Regions from separate parts of the Nocardiopsis baichengensis YIM 90130 genome, predicted to be linked through region 1. Evidence: riboswitches for the same ligand, from Rfam matches in the RefSeq annotation. Region 1 holds a riboswitch; the other holds the start of a gene.
The links. Region 1 has a riboswitch for thiamine pyrophosphate ahead of C892_RS0126810 (ECF transporter S component). Riboswitches for the same ligand answer to the same signal wherever they lie in the genome.
Positions count from the first base shown of each region.

Region 2: another riboswitch for thiamine pyrophosphate. It lies ahead of thiD (bifunctional hydroxymethylpyrimidine kinase/phosphomethylpyrimidine kinase); the one in region 1 lies ahead of C892_RS0126810 (ECF transporter S component).

Region 1 covers NZ_ANAS01000041.1:34,942-42,512, reverse strand. Annotated here, with positions in the region: gene C892_RS0126815 (ABC transporter ATP-binding protein) at 1-1,325, opposite strand, end outside; gene C892_RS0126810 (ECF transporter S component) at 1,322-1,924, opposite strand; TPP riboswitch at 1,988-2,093, opposite strand; gene glgP (alpha-glucan family phosphorylase) at 2,178-4,802, opposite strand; gene C892_RS0126800 (alpha-1,4-glucan--maltose-1-phosphate maltosyltransferase) at 5,190-7,166, shown strand; gene treS (maltose alpha-D-glucosyltransferase) at 7,163-7,571, shown strand, end outside.
Region 2 covers NZ_ANAS01000012.1:246,638-254,208, reverse strand. Annotated here, with positions in the region: gene C892_RS29975 (serine/threonine-protein kinase) at 1-1,460, shown strand, start outside; gene C892_RS0112075 (DUF368 domain-containing protein) at 1,724-2,725, shown strand; TPP riboswitch at 2,778-2,886, shown strand; gene thiD (bifunctional hydroxymethylpyrimidine kinase/phosphomethylpyrimidine kinase) at 2,875-3,678, shown strand; gene C892_RS0112065 (alanine/glycine:cation symporter family protein) at 3,763-5,172, opposite strand; gene C892_RS0112060 (DUF6457 domain-containing protein) at 5,386-5,670, opposite strand; gene C892_RS0112055 (pyridoxal phosphate-dependent aminotransferase) at 5,969-7,243, opposite strand; gene C892_RS0112050 (LysR family transcriptional regulator) at 7,384-7,571, shown strand, end outside.

The DNA of each region.
Region 1 (7,571 bases):
TCGGGGGCGTGCTCGGGGTCGGAGCTGAGCGCGGTGGCCACCGACAGCCGCCGCTTCTCCCCGCCGGAGAGCGTGAAGGGGTGGGCCCCCTCCAGGCCGTCCAGGCGCAGCCGCCCCATGAGCTCCTCGGCCCGCGCGGCGGCGCGCCGGGGCGGTGCGCCGGCCCGCAGCGGGGCGAACTCCAGCTCGTCGCGGACGGTGCCGGTGACGAACTGGTCCTCGGCCTGCTGGAAGACGGTGCCCACGTGCCGGGCGAGCCGCCGGGCCGGCCAGCGCCCCAGGTCCCGGCCGTCGGCCGCGGCCAGCGCCCCGGCCGGGCGCACCCGCCCGCCGTCCGGGCGGGCCAGCCCGCCCAGCAGCGCCAGCAGGGTCGACTTCCCGGCGCCGTTGGCCCCGGTCAGCGCGGTCACGGCGGCGGAGCGCACCGCGGCGTCCACCCCGTCGAGCACGGCCCGCCGCCCGCGCGCCGGCCCGCCCGGGGCGCGCGGCTCCAGCGCGCGCAGCCCGCAGGCCTCGACCAGCACCTCGCCGGGGCTGCCCCCGCCGCGCGGGGCCCGGGGCTCGCGCCCGGGCACCCACACCCCGCGTGCGGCCAGATCGGCGCCGTGCTCGGCGAACACCCGGTCCGGCGGGCCGTCGGCGGCCACGCCCCCGCCGGGTTCGAGCACCACCACCCGGTCCACCAGGCCGACCGCGTCGGCCACCCGGTGCTCCACCAGCACCATGGTGGCGCCGCTGGAGGCCGCCAGGTCGGCGACGACCCCGCGCACCAGCGCCGCCCCGTCCGGGTCGAGGTTGGCCGTGGGCTCGTCCAGGAGCAGCAGCCGGGGCCGCATGGCCAGCGCCCCGGCCAGCGCCAGGCGCTGCTGCTCGCCGCCGGACAGGGCGGCGGTGGGGCGCTCCGGCCCGTAGGGGAAGCCCACGGCCGCCAGCGCCTCGCGCACCCGCGGGGCGACCTCCTCGCGCGCCAGGCCCAGGTTCTCGGGGCCGAAGGCGACGTCGTCCCCGGTGCGCGCCATCACCAGCTGGGCCTGCGGGTCCTGGCCCACCAGGGCCGCGGCGCCGCGCCCGCGCCCGGGCGGGGCGCCGTCCACCAGCAGCTCGCCCTCGCTCTGCCCGGTGACGGCGGCCTCCGGGCCGGCCAGCCCGGCCAGGGCCTGCAGGAGCGTGGACTTGCCCGCCCCGGAGGGGCCGAGCAGCAGGACCCGCTCGCCGGGCGCGATCTCCAGGTCCACCCCGCGCAGCGCCCAGGCCTCGCGCCCGGCGTGGCGCCAGCCCCACCCCGCGGCGCGCACCCGCGCGCCCCGGGGACCGGACGGGCTCATCCGCGCGCCGAGGGGAAGGGCGAGAGCGCTCCGGCCCGGGCCAGGGCGCTGGTCAGCGCGCGGCTGCCGACGCCGCCGATCAGCGCGGCGCTGGCCACCACGAGCACGCCGTAGGCGGCCATGAAGTGCGGCGGCCAGGTCGGGTAGTACAGGGTCAGGTCCATGGCCACCGGGGCCAGCCCGGCGGCGGCGCCGGCCAGCACCGAGATCCCCATGCCCCAGCGGCGGTAGCGGGCCCCGGCGAAGACCAGCTCGGGCAGCAGCCCCTGGGCCAGCCCGGCGACCAGCACCATCAGGCCCCAGGAGGTGCCCAGCAGCGCCGAGACGGCGGCCGCGGCCACCGAGGTGAGCACCCCGGCGCCGGCCTTGCGGACGACCAGCATGCCCAGCACGCCGGGGACCAGCCAGACGCCGTAGAGCACGGCCTGGGCGGGCGGGAAGACCAGGAACACCGGCTCGGTCACCGACCAGAGCATGCCCCAGAACCAGAACACCACGCCCACGGCGACGCCCAGGACGGCGGCCACGACGATGTCGACGGTGCGCCAGCGGGGCAGGCGGTCCCGCAGGGCGGCCAGGACGGCCTTGACGGACTTCATGCGGATGTCCCTTCGTATCGGTTGCGCGACACGAGGGGGCGTGAGCCAAGAGCGCCCGGCGCACGGGCGGGTCCTACGACTTCCTTCGCCGGCATGACCCGGATCAGGTGTCTAAGGGTCTGCGGTCGGACCGCACTCTCAGCGCCGGAGCGCTCCCCTGTCGTTCCCTCCCATTATGGCCGAACGGTCAACAATGGGACATACCGCCCTGATAACGCCTCTCCGCCGCCTCTCCGCCGTCTCTACCGCCTCCTCACCGCAGCACGATGCCGTCCTCCATCGCCTGCGGCGGGGCGGGCAGCGCGATCAGCCCCATCTCCGCCGGGCAGGTCAGCAGCGGGTGGCGGGGCAGCACCCGCACGGTGTACCCGCAGGCCCCGGCGCGCGAGAGCGGGACCGTCCCGGTGTAGCGCGGCCCTTCGCCGCCGTCCGGCTCCAGCGCCACCGCCTCGGGCTCCTCCAGCCGGTCGCCGTCGCCGACCCGCCCGATCAGCGCCTCCACCCGCACGTCCTCCGGGGCCAGGGCGCCCAGCTCGACCGTGGCGCGCACCTCCAGCCGCCCGCCCACCTGCGGCGCCCCGGCCGCCCCGGCAAGGTCGACGTGCTGGATGCGCACCGCCGGCCAGCCGGCGCGCACCCGCCGCTTCCAGGCCGCCAGCTCCCGCGCGCCCTGCGCGTCCTCGGCCAGCAGGAGCCGCGAGGAGTCGGCCGCGCCCTGGTAGAGGCGCTCGGTGTACTCGCGCACCATCCGGGTGGCCAGCACCTTGGGCCCCAGCGAGACCAGGGTGTGCTTGACCATCTCCAGCCAGCGCTTGGGCAGGCCGCCGGCGTCGTGGTCGTAGAACAGCGGCGCCACCTGGTGCTCCACCAGGTCGTACAGGGCGCCGGCCTCCAGGTCGTCGCGGCGGTCGGGGTCCTCCACGCCGTCGGCGGTGGGGATGGCCCACCCGTTGGAGCCGTCGAACCACTCCTCCCACCAGCCGTCGCGCACCGACAGGTTGAGCCCGCCGTTCAGCGCCGACTTCATCCCCGAGGTGCCGCTGGCCTCCAGCGGGCGCAGCGGGTTGTTCAGCCACACGTCGCACCCCTGCACCAGGGCGGTGGCCAGCGCCATGTCGTAGTCGGGCAGGAACACCAGGCGGTGGCGCACCCGCGGGTCGTCGGCGAAGCGCACGATGTCCTGGATCAGGCGCTTGCCGCCCTCGTCGGCCGGGTGCGCCTTGCCGGCGACCACGATCTGCACCGGCCGGTCCGGGTGCAGCAGCAGCCGGCGCAGCCGCTCGGCGTCGCGCAGCATCAGGGTGAGCCGCTTGTAGGAGGGCACCCGGCGGGCGAAGCCGATGGTGAGCACGTCGGGGTCGAGCACGTCGTCCACCCAGCCGAGCTCGGCCGCGCTGGCCCCGCGCGCCCGCCAGGAGGCGCGCAGCCGCTCGCGCGCCTCGGCCACCAGTCGGGCGCGCAGGGTGCGGCGCATCCGCCACAGCTCGGCCTCGTCGGCACCGGACACCTTGCGCCAGCCCTCCGGCCCGGTGAACTCCCCGGAGTCGGGCACCATGCGCGCGGCCAGCTCCTGGGCCTCCTCGGCGACCCAGGTACGGGCGTGCACGCCGTTGGTGACCGACCCGATGGGCACCTCCTCGGCGTCGAAGCCGGGCCACAGGCCCTGGAACATCGACCGGCTCACCGCGCCGTGCAGCCGGCTCACCCCGTTGGCGCGCTGGGCCAGCCGCAGGCCCATCACCGCCATGTTGAACACGCCCGGGTCGCCGTGGGCGTGGTCCTCGGCGCCCAGCTCCAGCACCCGGTCGGCCGGCAGCCCGGGCACGGCCGGGGAGGGCCCGGCCAGGTGGCGGCGGACCAGCTCGCGCGGGAAGCGGTCGATCCCGGCGGGCACCGGGGTGTGGGTGGTGAACACGGTCCCGGCGCGGGCGGCCTCCACCGCCTCGTCGAAGCCCAGCCCGGCGTCGATGTACTCGCGGACCCGCTCCAGGCCCAGCAGCCCGGCGTGGCCCTCGTTCATGTGGAAGACCTCGGGGACCGGGTGCCCCGCGCCGGCGCAGTAGAGGCGCACGGCCCGCACCCCGCCCACGCCCAGCAGGATCTCCTGGCGCAGCCGGTGCTCGCCCCCGCCCCCGTAGAGGCGGTCGGTCACCGCGCGCAGCTGCGGCGTGTTGCCCTCGTGCATCGCGTCCAGCAGCAGCAGCGGGACCCGTCCCACCCGGCACACCCAGACGCGGGCGGTGAGCCGCTCCCCCTCGGGCATGTCCACGGCGACCTCGGCGGGCCCGCCGTCCGGCCCGGCCAGCCGGGACAGCGGCATCCCCTGCGGGTCGACCTCGGGGTAGGACTCCAGCTGCCACCCCTCCGGCGAGAGCGTCTGGGCGAAGTAGCCGTGCCGGTAGAGCAGCCCCACCCCGATCAGCGGCAGGCCCAGGTCGCTGGCGCTCTTGAGGTGGTCGCCGGCCAGGATGCCCAGACCGCCGGAGTACTGCGGCAGCGCGGAGGTGAGCCCGTACTCGGCGGAGAAGTAGGCCACCGCCGCCGGAGGCGCGGGCCGCCCGGCCGCCTCGGCCTCGGCCGCCGCCTTCTGGTACCAGCGCGGCCCGGACAGGTAGGCGTCCAGGTCGGCGGCGGCCGCCGCGACGCGCTCGGTGAACGCCGGGTCGCCGGCCAGCGCGGCCAGCCGGTCGGCCCCGGCGTCGCCGAGCAGGCGCAGCGGGTCGCGCCCGCCCGCCTCCCACAGGCGCGGGTCGATGTCGCGGAACACCTCCCGGGTGGGCGGGTGCCAGGCCCAGCGCAGGTTGGCCGCGAGCCGGCCCAGCGGGGACAGCGGCTCGGGCAGGACGGTACGGACGGTGAATCTGCGGATCGCCTTCACGCAGCGGCACGCTAGTTCACCCGGCGCCGCGGCACCAGGCGCCGCGCGCGAATTCACGTGCATTCGCCCGCCGAATTCCCGATCGGCCCGGTACGGCAGTGACAGAAGACCGTTATGCCGGAATCCACGGAGAGGAAACGGGGCGAAAACGCCGCGGACATCCGAATTGGAAGTGTGACGACTATCACAAAAATATGTGCCTTCGGACTGTCGGAGCGGGGCGCCACGGCGTCGACGATAGGACTGTGGGCGCGGCGGCGATCCGGCCGCGATTCCCCCTCGGACACCAGGTACGCCCTGTTCTCATTCCTCAATGGACGCTGCCCGAAATCGGGTCACACCGGCCACTCGCGGCCCCGCCGCCGCTTGCGAAGAATTGGTGCACACGTGATCGGACGAATTCCTGTACTCGACGTCGCGCCGGCGCTGTCCTACGGCACCGCCCAGGCCGCCGAGGGCGAGACGGTCCCGGTGGCCGCCACGGTGCTGCGCGAGGGCCACGGCGCCCTGGGCGCGGACGCGGTGCTCTACGACCCGCGGGGCCGCCGCCGCGCCCGGGTGCGGATGGCCGAGCGGGCGCCGGGAACCGACCGCTACACCGCGCAGGTGCGCCCCGACGCGCCCGGCCGGTGGACCTTCGCCGTGGAGGCCTGGGCCGATCCCTACGCCACCTGGCGCCGCGAGGCCGCCGCGAAGATCCCGCTGGGCCTGGACACCGAACTGGTCCTGGAGGAGGGCGCCCGGCTGCTGGACCGCGCCGCCCGGCGGGTCCCCCGACGCCCCGTCCTGGCCGAGGCCGCGCGCGTGCTGCGGGACGCCTCGCTGCCGCCGGCCGAGCGGCTCGCGGCCGGGGCCGGCGGCGAGGCGGCCCGGCTGATGGAGCGCGAGCCGCTGCGCGACCACCTCACCCGCACCCGGCGCCTGCCGCTCCAGGTGCACCGGCGGCGCGCCCTGGTCGGCTCCTGGTACGAGTTCTTCCCCCGCTCGGAGGGGGCCGAGTTCGACGAGGCCGCGGGGGTGTGGCGCTCGGGCACCCTGCGCAGCGCGGCCAAGCGGCTCCCGGCCATCGCCGACATGGGCTTCGACGTGGTCTACCTGCCGCCGGTGCACCCGGTGGGCCGCACCTTCCGCAAGGGCCGCAACAACACCCCCCAGGCCGGGCCCGGCGACCCCGGGTCGGTCTGGGCCATCGGCTCCGCCGAGGGCGGGCACGACGCCGTCCACCCCGACCTGGGCGACCTGCGCGACTTCGACGCCTTCGTCTCCGAGGCCGCCGCGCACGGCGTCGAGGTCGCCCTGGACCTGGCGCTGCAGTGCTCCCCCGACCACCCCTGGGTGGCCGAGCACCCCGAGTGGTTCACCGAGCGCGCCGACGGCACCATCGCCTACGCCGAGAACCCGCCCAAGAAGTACCAGGACATCTACCCCCTGGACTTCGACCGCGACCCCGAGGGCCTGTACGCCGAGGTGCTGCGGGTGGTCCGGTTCTGGATGGACCGGGGCGTGCGCATCTTCCGGGTGGACAACCCGCACACCAAGCCGCTGGCCTTCTGGGAGCGCCTGCTGGCCGAGATCGCCCGCACCGACCCCGACGTGGTGTTCCTGTCCGAGGCCTTCACCCGCCCGGCGGCGATGCACGCCCTGGCCCGGGCCGGGTTCCACCAGTCCTACACCTACTTCACCTGGCGCACCGGCAAGGAGGAGCTCCAGGGGTACATGGAGGAGCTGACCGGCGCGGCGGCGGCCTACATGCGCCCCAACCTCTTCTGCAACACGCCCGACATCCTGCACGCCTACCTGCAGGAGGGCGGCCGGCCCGCGTTCGAGGCGCGGGCCGTGCTGGCCGCCACCCTCTCCCCCTCCTGGGGCGTGTACTCCGGATACGAGCTGTGCGAGAACACCCCGCTGCGCCCCGGGAGCGAGGAGTACCTCGATTCCGAGAAATACGAGTACAAACCGCGCGACTGGGACGCGGCCGAGGCCGCGGAAATGTCGATCTCCCCGCTGATCCGCAGGCTAAACTGTCTGCGGCGCGACCACCCGGCATTGCAGGAACTGCGCAACCTGCGGTTCCACCATGTCGACCAGCCTGAGCTGATCTGCTATTCCAAACGGCTGCCCGGGAACGGCGACCGCGAGGGCCGTGACGACGTCGTGATCGTCGTCGTCAATCTCGATCCGCACCGCACGCGCGAAGCGACGGTCCGGCTCGACATGCCCTCTTTGGGTTTTTCGCCGGAAACGTCTCTGTCGGTACACGACGAGCTCTCCGGCACGACCTACACCTGGGGTCAGGCCAATTACGTGCGCCTCGACCCGAACGTCCAGACCGCACACGTTCTCACAGTCGCCTCGGCCGGATGACCCGCACGCCCGCCGGCACGGCCGACCGTACTGGAACGCCGACAGGTGGAGTTGCTCCCGTGACCACACCCGCCCCCGTGCCCGACACCTTCACCGCACTGCCGCCCAACCCGCACTGGTACAAGCACGCCGTCTTCTACGAGGTCCAGGTCCGGGGCTTCCACGACTCCAACGGCGACGGCGTGGGCGACCTGCGCGGGCTCATCGAACGGCTCGACTACCTGGAATGGCTGGGCATCGACTGCCTGTGGCTGCTCCCGCTGCAGGAGTCCCCGCTGCGCGACGGCGGCTACGACATCTCCGACTACATGTCCGTCCAGCCCGAGTTCGGCACCATCGCCGACTTCGTCGAGCTGGTCGAGCAGGCGCACCGGCGCGGCATCCGCATCATCACCGACCTGGTGA
Region 2 (7,571 bases), on a different contig from region 1:
ACCGGTACCGGCTGTCCGAGCGCATCGGCCGCGGCGGTATGGGAACGGTGTGGCGGGCCGAGGACGAGTTCCTCCGGCGCCCGGTGGCCGTCAAGGAGATCCGCCTGGACCCCGGCCTGGACCCGGTCAGGCGCGAGGAACTGGTCGGCCGCTCTCTGCGCGAGGCCCGCATCTGCGCCGGGCTCAGCGGCCACCCCTCCATCGTCACCATCCACGACGTCCTGCTCGATCAGGGACGGCCGTGGATCGTCATGGAGCTGATGGAGGGCCGGTCGCTCGACCGGACGGTGGAGGAGGACGGCCCCCTCTCCCCGGGCCGCACGGCCGGGATCGGCCGGGACCTGCTCTCCGCGCTGGAGACCGCGCACCGGGGCGGGGTACGCCACCGCGACGTCAAGCCCGGCAACGTCATGCTGCTGCCCGACGGCCGGGCCGTGCTCTCCGATTTCGGCATCGCCGTCTCCGATGAGGAGTCCCGGATCACGCTGAGCGGGCGGCTTCCCGGCTCCCCCGGCTACATCGCCCCGGAGCGCCTGCGCGGCGGCGACGACACCGAACTCGCCGACGTGTGGTCGCTCGGGGCCACCCTGTACTACGCGGTGGAGGGCCGACCGGCCTACGACGGCCGGGCCGCCCAGCGGCTCACCGCCGCCATGGAGGGCGACCCGGGCCCGCCGGTGAGGGCGGGGCCGCTGCGCCCGGCCCTCGACGGCATGCTGCGGCGCGACCCCGGCCGCAGGCTGGCAGGCAAGGCGCTCGCCGGGGAACTGGAACGTGCGGCCCGGGAGACGGCGGGGCAGGAGGCCGCCGGCACCCGCCTCGACGTCTCCGGGGAACTGCCGGCCCCGGACGTCCGGCCCCCCGGACGGAGCACGGACCTGTGGTGGTGGCCGCCCAAGCGGCGGCACTGGAAGCGCTGGATCGCCGCGGTGTTCACCCTGGTCCTCATACCGATGCTGGTGAACGTCGCCACCGACCTGCTGTTCGGCTCCGACCCGGACGACATCGACTACGGCGGCCTGACGGACCCGCCGCCGGGCTATACGGACACCGCCCACGACGGCTTCACCGTGATGGCCCCCGAGCATTGGATCGGTGACGAGACGCAGGAAACGCTCCTGCTGACGGCGCCCGGCGAGAACACCGGCCTCGGGATGCGGTCGATCGGCGGCCTCGTCGCCCCGACCCCCGAGGAGACCCTCGAAGAGATCGAAGGGGACATGCTGGACGGAGACTTCACCCGGGCCGTCGAGATCACCGAGGTCGACCACCCCGACGGCGAGGCCGCACGCGGCGTCTACGAGGGCGACGGCTCCGGAACGCAGATGACCGCCTCGCTGGTCCTCGTCGACACCGGCGACGGCGTCGGGATCCTCATGTTCGCCGGACCGGCCGCCGAGTGGCCGGCCGTCGAGGAACAGCACCGCACCGCGCTCGAATCGTTCCGGGCGGTCGATTGATCACACCGCCGTCGGCCGGAATCCCGTTCCGCGGGGGTGAACCGGCCCTCCACCGGGCGCGGGAATCCCTACACTAGGGCGTGTTTCCCGCGCCCCGCGCGAACCCGCGGAGTCCTTGCGGCCTCTGAACGGGTGACGGCCGGCCTTCGCCGGGGACCGTCCGGGAAGACGAGACGCCCGGGGCGCGGCGTCCCGACGCCCGCCCCTCCGCAGGCCGCCGCCGTGCGCCCCGCCTCCCCAGACCCATCGACGAAACGCGAGACATGGCCAAACCAATCGGCACCCACGCCCTCAACCTGGTCCGCGGCGCCCTGATCGGCACCGCCGAGGTGGTGCCCGGGATCAGCGGCGGCACCGTCGCCCTGATCACCGGTATCTACGAGACCATCATCACCTCGGCCGGCCACGTGGTCAGCGGCATCCGCCTCACCGTCTCCGACCTGCCCCGCGGACGCGGCACGGCGCGCGCCGCAGCCGAGTTCCGCCAGGCCGACTGGGCCGCGGTGTTCGCGGTGCTGATCGGTATGGCGGCGGCGGCCCTGACCGCGGCCAAGCTGCTGGCCCCGCTGGTGGAGTCCGAGCAGCAGTTCGCCTACGCCGTGTTCTTCGGCCTGGTGCTGGCCTCGGTCTATGTGCCCTACTCCAGCACCCCCGAGCGCTGGCGCATCGGCGACTACCTGCTGGCGCTCGGCGTTGCGGCGGTCGCCTTCGTGCTGATCGGGCTCCCGCCCTCGCAGATCGAGCCCAACCCGCTGATCGTGGTGTGCGCGGCCGCGGTCGCGGTCTCCGCCCTGGTGCTGCCGGGCATGTCGGGTTCGCTGATCCTGCTGACGCTCGGCCTGTACACCCCCACCATGAACGCCCTCAACGACCGCGACCTCGGCTACATCGGCACCTTCTTCCTGGGCGCCCTGATCGGCGGGGCGCTGTTCGTCAAGCTCCTGCAGTGGCTGCTGGACCGCCACCACCACCTGGCCATGGTGGTCATGACCGGCCTGCTCGCCGGCTCCCTGCGCGCGCTGTGGCCCTGGCAGCACGAGGACCGCACCTTCTACGCCCCCACGGAGGTGCCGTTCACCGTCCTGCTGATGGCCATCGGCTTCGCCGTCGTGGTGGCCGTGCTGCTGCTGGAGCGCGCGACCCGCTCCCGGCGCGGGGACGGCGACGGGCACGCGGACTCGCGCGGCGAGGGCCGCGGAGGAGGCGGCGCCCCGCGCGGCGGCAGGCACGCCCGACCCGCCTCCGGAGCCGCACCGCGCATGTGACACGCTGATCGCACGCCCTGCCGGGCCGCCGTCGACGGCCCGGCCGCAACCGAATACCGGCGCGGGGTGCCGCGCGGAGCCCTCCTCCGCCCGCGGCTGAGATCAGACCCGTCGAACCTGCACTAGCTCGCACTAGCGAAGGGACGCCCATGAGCTCCTTCAACATCCTGTCCATCGCCGGGACCGACCCCAGCGGCGGCGCGGGGATCCAGGCCGACCTCAAGGCCTTCTCCGCGCTCGGGGGGTACGGCATGAGCGTGGTGACCGCCCTGGTCGCGCAGACCACCACCGGGGTGGCGGCGGTGCACCGGGTGCCCCCGGAGTTCATCACCCGCCAGCTCGACGTGCTGCTGCAGGACGTGCGGGCCGACGCCGTCAAGATCGGCATGCTGGGCGACACCGACGTGATCGCCGCCGTGGTCGGGGCGCTGGACGCCTACCGGCCCCCGCACGTGGTCCTGGACCCGGTCATGGTCGCCAAGAGCGGCGACCGGCTGCTGGCGGCCGACGCGATCGAGGCCGTGCGCACCGAACTGCTGCCGCGCGCCGACCTGATCACCCCGAACCTGCCCGAGGCCGCCGAGCTGCTGGGCGAGCCGGAGGCGGCCGACACCGCCGCCATGGAGGCCCAGGCCCGCCGCCTGCTGGAGCTGGGCGCCCGCCGGGTGCTGATCAAGGGCGGCCACCTGGACACCGCCCAGAGCACCGACCTGCTGGTGGAGCCGGGGGCCCAGGCATGGGCGTTCTCGGCGCCGCGGGTGCCGACCGGCAACACCCACGGCACCGGCTGCACCCTGTCGTCGGCCATCGCCGCCCTGCTCCCGCAGCGGGACGGCTGCGCGGCGGCGGTGCGGGAGGCCAAGGACTACCTGACCGGGGCGCTGCGGCGCGCCGACGAGCTGGACGTGGGCGCGGGCAAGGGGCCGGTCCACCACTTCCACGCCTGGTGGTGACCGGGCCCGCCCTCCGACGGAAGAAGGGCCCGTCCGCCTGCGCGGACGGGCCCTTCTTCCGTTCCCCGGTACCGCTCGGGGGCGCTAGCGGTTCTCCGGGACCCGGATGTCCGGGTTCTTCCACTCGGGGTTGGAGAAGTAGCGGCGGGTCTCGGCGACCACCACCGGCGAGAGCAGCAGCAGCCCGACCAGGTTGGGCAGCGCCATCAGGCCGTTGGCGATGTCGCTGAACAGCCAGACCACGTCCAGCTGGGCGGTGGCGCCGACGAAGACCACCAGGACGAAGACCACCCGGTAGAAGGGCACCACGCGGTGGCCAGCCAGGTAGTCGACGCAGCGGTCGCCGTAGTAGGACCAGCCCAGGATGGTGGTGAAGGCGAAGACCACCACCGCGATCGCGAGCATGTACCCGGCCATCGGCGCCAGGGCCGGCGAGAGCGTGCCCAGCCCCTCCTGCAGCGCCGCCGAGGTGAGCTGCGCGCCGTCGTCGTCGCCGTGCTCCCAGACGCCGGTGACGATGATGACCAGGCAGGTCATGGTGACCACGATGATGGTGTCGATGAAGGTCTGGGTCATCGAGACCATCGCCTGGCGCACGGGCTGGTCGGTCTTGGCCGCGGCCGCCGCGATGGCGCCGGTGCCCAGACCGGACTCGTTGGAGAAGATGCCGCGGGCCACGCCCATCTGCAGCGCGATCAGCACGGTGGAGCCGACGAAGCCGCCGGTGGCCGCGGTTCCGGTGAAGGCGTCGGTGACGATCAGCGCCAGCGCGGCGGGCAGGTCGCCCACGTGGACGATGAGCACCACCAGGGTGACGGCGATGTAGAGCAGGATCATCACCGGGACCACCGCCGAGGCGACCCGGCCGATGCTCTTGATGCCGCCGATGACGACGACGCCGATGAGCACCGTCATCACCGCACCGGTGATCCACGGGGCCACGTTCCAGTTCTCCGAGACCTGCTGGGCCACGGTGTTGGCCTGGGTGCCGTTGCCGATGCCGAAGGCCGCGATCGCGCCGAAGAGCGCGAACAGGAAGCCCAGCGTGGTGCCCAGGCCGCCGGACAGGCCGTTCTTCAGGTAGAACATCGGCCCGCCGCTCTGCTTGCCGACGGCGTCGCGCTGGCGGTACTTCACGCCCAGCAGGGCCTCGCTGTACTTGGTGGCCATGCCGACCAGGCCGGTCATCCACATCCAGAACAGCGCGCCGGGGCCGCCGATGCCGATGGCCAGGCCGGCTCCGGCGATGTTGCCGACGCCGACGGTGGCCGCCAGCGCGGTGCTGAGCGCCTGGTAGTGCGAGATGTCGCCTTCGCCGTCGGTCTCCTTGCGGCGCACGAAGGCCAGCCAGAGGGCGTGGACGAGCTTGTGGAACTGCAGCAGTCGCAGGCGGACCGTCAGGAACAGCCCCGTGATCAGCAACAGGGGGATGAGGACCCACGGCCCCCAGATGATTCCCGATAGGTCTTCCAAAAGGCTCACGGTCTGTTCCACGTGAGGGCTCCCAATCGATCTCGGACGGGGGGACGGGGGCACGGTGCGCCCGGAGGTCGCCGGACGCCCCGAGGGGGTGATCCCCTGGCGGGCACGGACTCCAGGGTCAGGAGGCGCCGCAATCCGCCAGGTTCACACCGATTCGTCACGTTCACGTCACGTTCCCTCCACACACCGGTTGCGGAGGGCCCGTGACCAGCGGAAATCAACGGATCATCCGCTGTCCTGGCCGCCGGCCTCCGCCCCTCCGGCGGCGCCGGCGCCGCCGTCGGCCTGCTCCAGCGCCAGCCGGCTCAGGGCCCGGGCGGCCTCGTCCGGGTCGGCGCCCCGGCCGACGGCGATGCCCAGCAGGAAGGTGGTGACCGGGGCGGCCGGCCGCGCCACCGAGTGCGCGGCGTCCCGGGCGAGGTCGAGCACGCGGTCGACGTCGTCCTTGCCGACCTCCTCCGGCAGGTCGAGTTCTGCGCACACCAGGCGCGCCCACTCCACGAGCGTCATCAGTGCTCCTCATGAGGAATGTGCGATGAAGACTGCTCGCGATCCTAGAGCCATCCGCCGCCGAGCGCGCGCTAGAAGCGCGGCGGGGCTCCGTACCGGCCTTCTCGGCGCCGTGCGGCGGGCCCACTCCCAAGGGCGCCGAGTGCCTACCGCTAGGGTTGCCCGCGCAGAGGAGCGGGACCGGCCCTTCCGCGATGTCCGGCCCCGCTCCTCGCCCCCGCTTTCCGGGTTCGCTTCGGTTGTCGTTTCGGCGTCCGCCCGCCGCCGTGCCGTCGGCGCCCCTTCCGTGCGCCCCGCCTCAGGCGGCCGCCGCGACGGGCTCGACGGCCTCGGCCAGCACCTCTTCCAAGCGGTCCAGGTGCGCGCGGATCCAGGGGAGGCCCGTGGGGTCGTCCACGGCCAGCGCCGCATAGCGCTCGGCGTCGGAGTCCCCGTAGAGCAGGCTGGTGGCCACCCTCAGGCGCAGGGCCTCTGAGCACTCGCCGAACTCCACGCCCGGCAGCGCGCCCAGGCCGTAGCGCTCCAGCAGCATCCGGCTCAGGCCGGGCCCGTCGACCACGCCGAAGTCGGCGGCCAGCCGCTCCCGGTGGGCCTCGAAGTCGGGGTAGAGGTAGAAGGCGGCCCGCGGTTCGGCCACGCGCGCGCCCACGGCGGTGAACCGCTCGGCCACCGCGCGCGCGACCGCGCCGTGCAGGCGGCGGCTCCGCTCGACGTGGGCGACCAGCTCTGCGGGCTCCTGGAAGGCCATCGCCCCGGCGCGCTGGACGGGGCCTGCGGGGCTGGACCAGATCTCACTGGCGACGCCCAGCAGCCCGGCGCGCAGGCGCTCCCCCAGCGGCCCCTCGGGCAGCCGGGCCACGCCCAGTCGCCAGCCGCCCAGGGCCAGGCTCTTGCTCAGGCCCGTGGTGACCACGGTCCGCTCCGGGGCGAACTCGGCGGGGCCGGGCACCTCGGTGGCCGGGTCGTGGACCAGGTCCCGGTAGATCTCGTCGGAGATGACCACCAGGTCCAGGGCGCGGGCGACCTCGGCCAGGCGCCGGACCGTGTCGGCGCCGGCCACGGTGCCGGTCGGGTTGTCGGGGACGGTGGCGATCACGGCGCGCACGTCGCGGCCCTGCTCGCGGGCGGTGCGCACGGCCTCGGCGAGCAGGTCGGGCTGGGGGACGCCGCCCTGGCCGCGCTCGGTGGGAACGAACAGCGGGCGCCGCCCGGCCAGGCGGGTCTGCGCGGCGTAGCTGACCCAGCTGGGGGCGGCGATCGCTGCGTCGCCGCCGATGCTCAGCAGCAGCGCGTACAGCAGCGGCTTGCTGCCGGGGCCGGCGACGACCATGTCGGGGTCGGTGTCCAGGCCGCGGCGGGCCCAGTAGCCGGCGGCGGCCTCGCGCAGCCCCCGCTCCCCGGCGACCGGCCCGTAGGAGTTGCACCCTCCCCCCGCGGCCAACGCGTCCCTCAGCGCGGAGTGGACGGGAAGCCCGGCCTCGCCGAAGCCCAGGGGGAGGACGGCCACGCCCTGGCGGCGCTTCTCCTCGAGGGCTTCGTTCACGGCGAGCGTGGCGGACACGGCAACAGACATGGAGAAATCGACCCCGCATACGTCCGGCGGCTGGTGGGAGGCCTGGGGCCGGTGGGGCCCACGGCCTCGCGACTTCAGCCTGCCCACTTCTACCCATCAGCACAAGCGACTCTTTTCGATGGTGAGCGTAAGATGGTCTTATGCTCGATCTGCGACGGCTCCAGCTGCTGAAGGAATTCGCCGATAAGGGGACGATCTCGGCGACGGCCGCGGCGCTGGGATATACGGCCTCCGCCGTTTCGCAGCAATTGTCGGCCTTGGAGCGGGAGGCCGGGGCCCAGTTGCTGGACCGCACCGCCCGCAGTGCGGAGCTGACCGAGACCGGCAG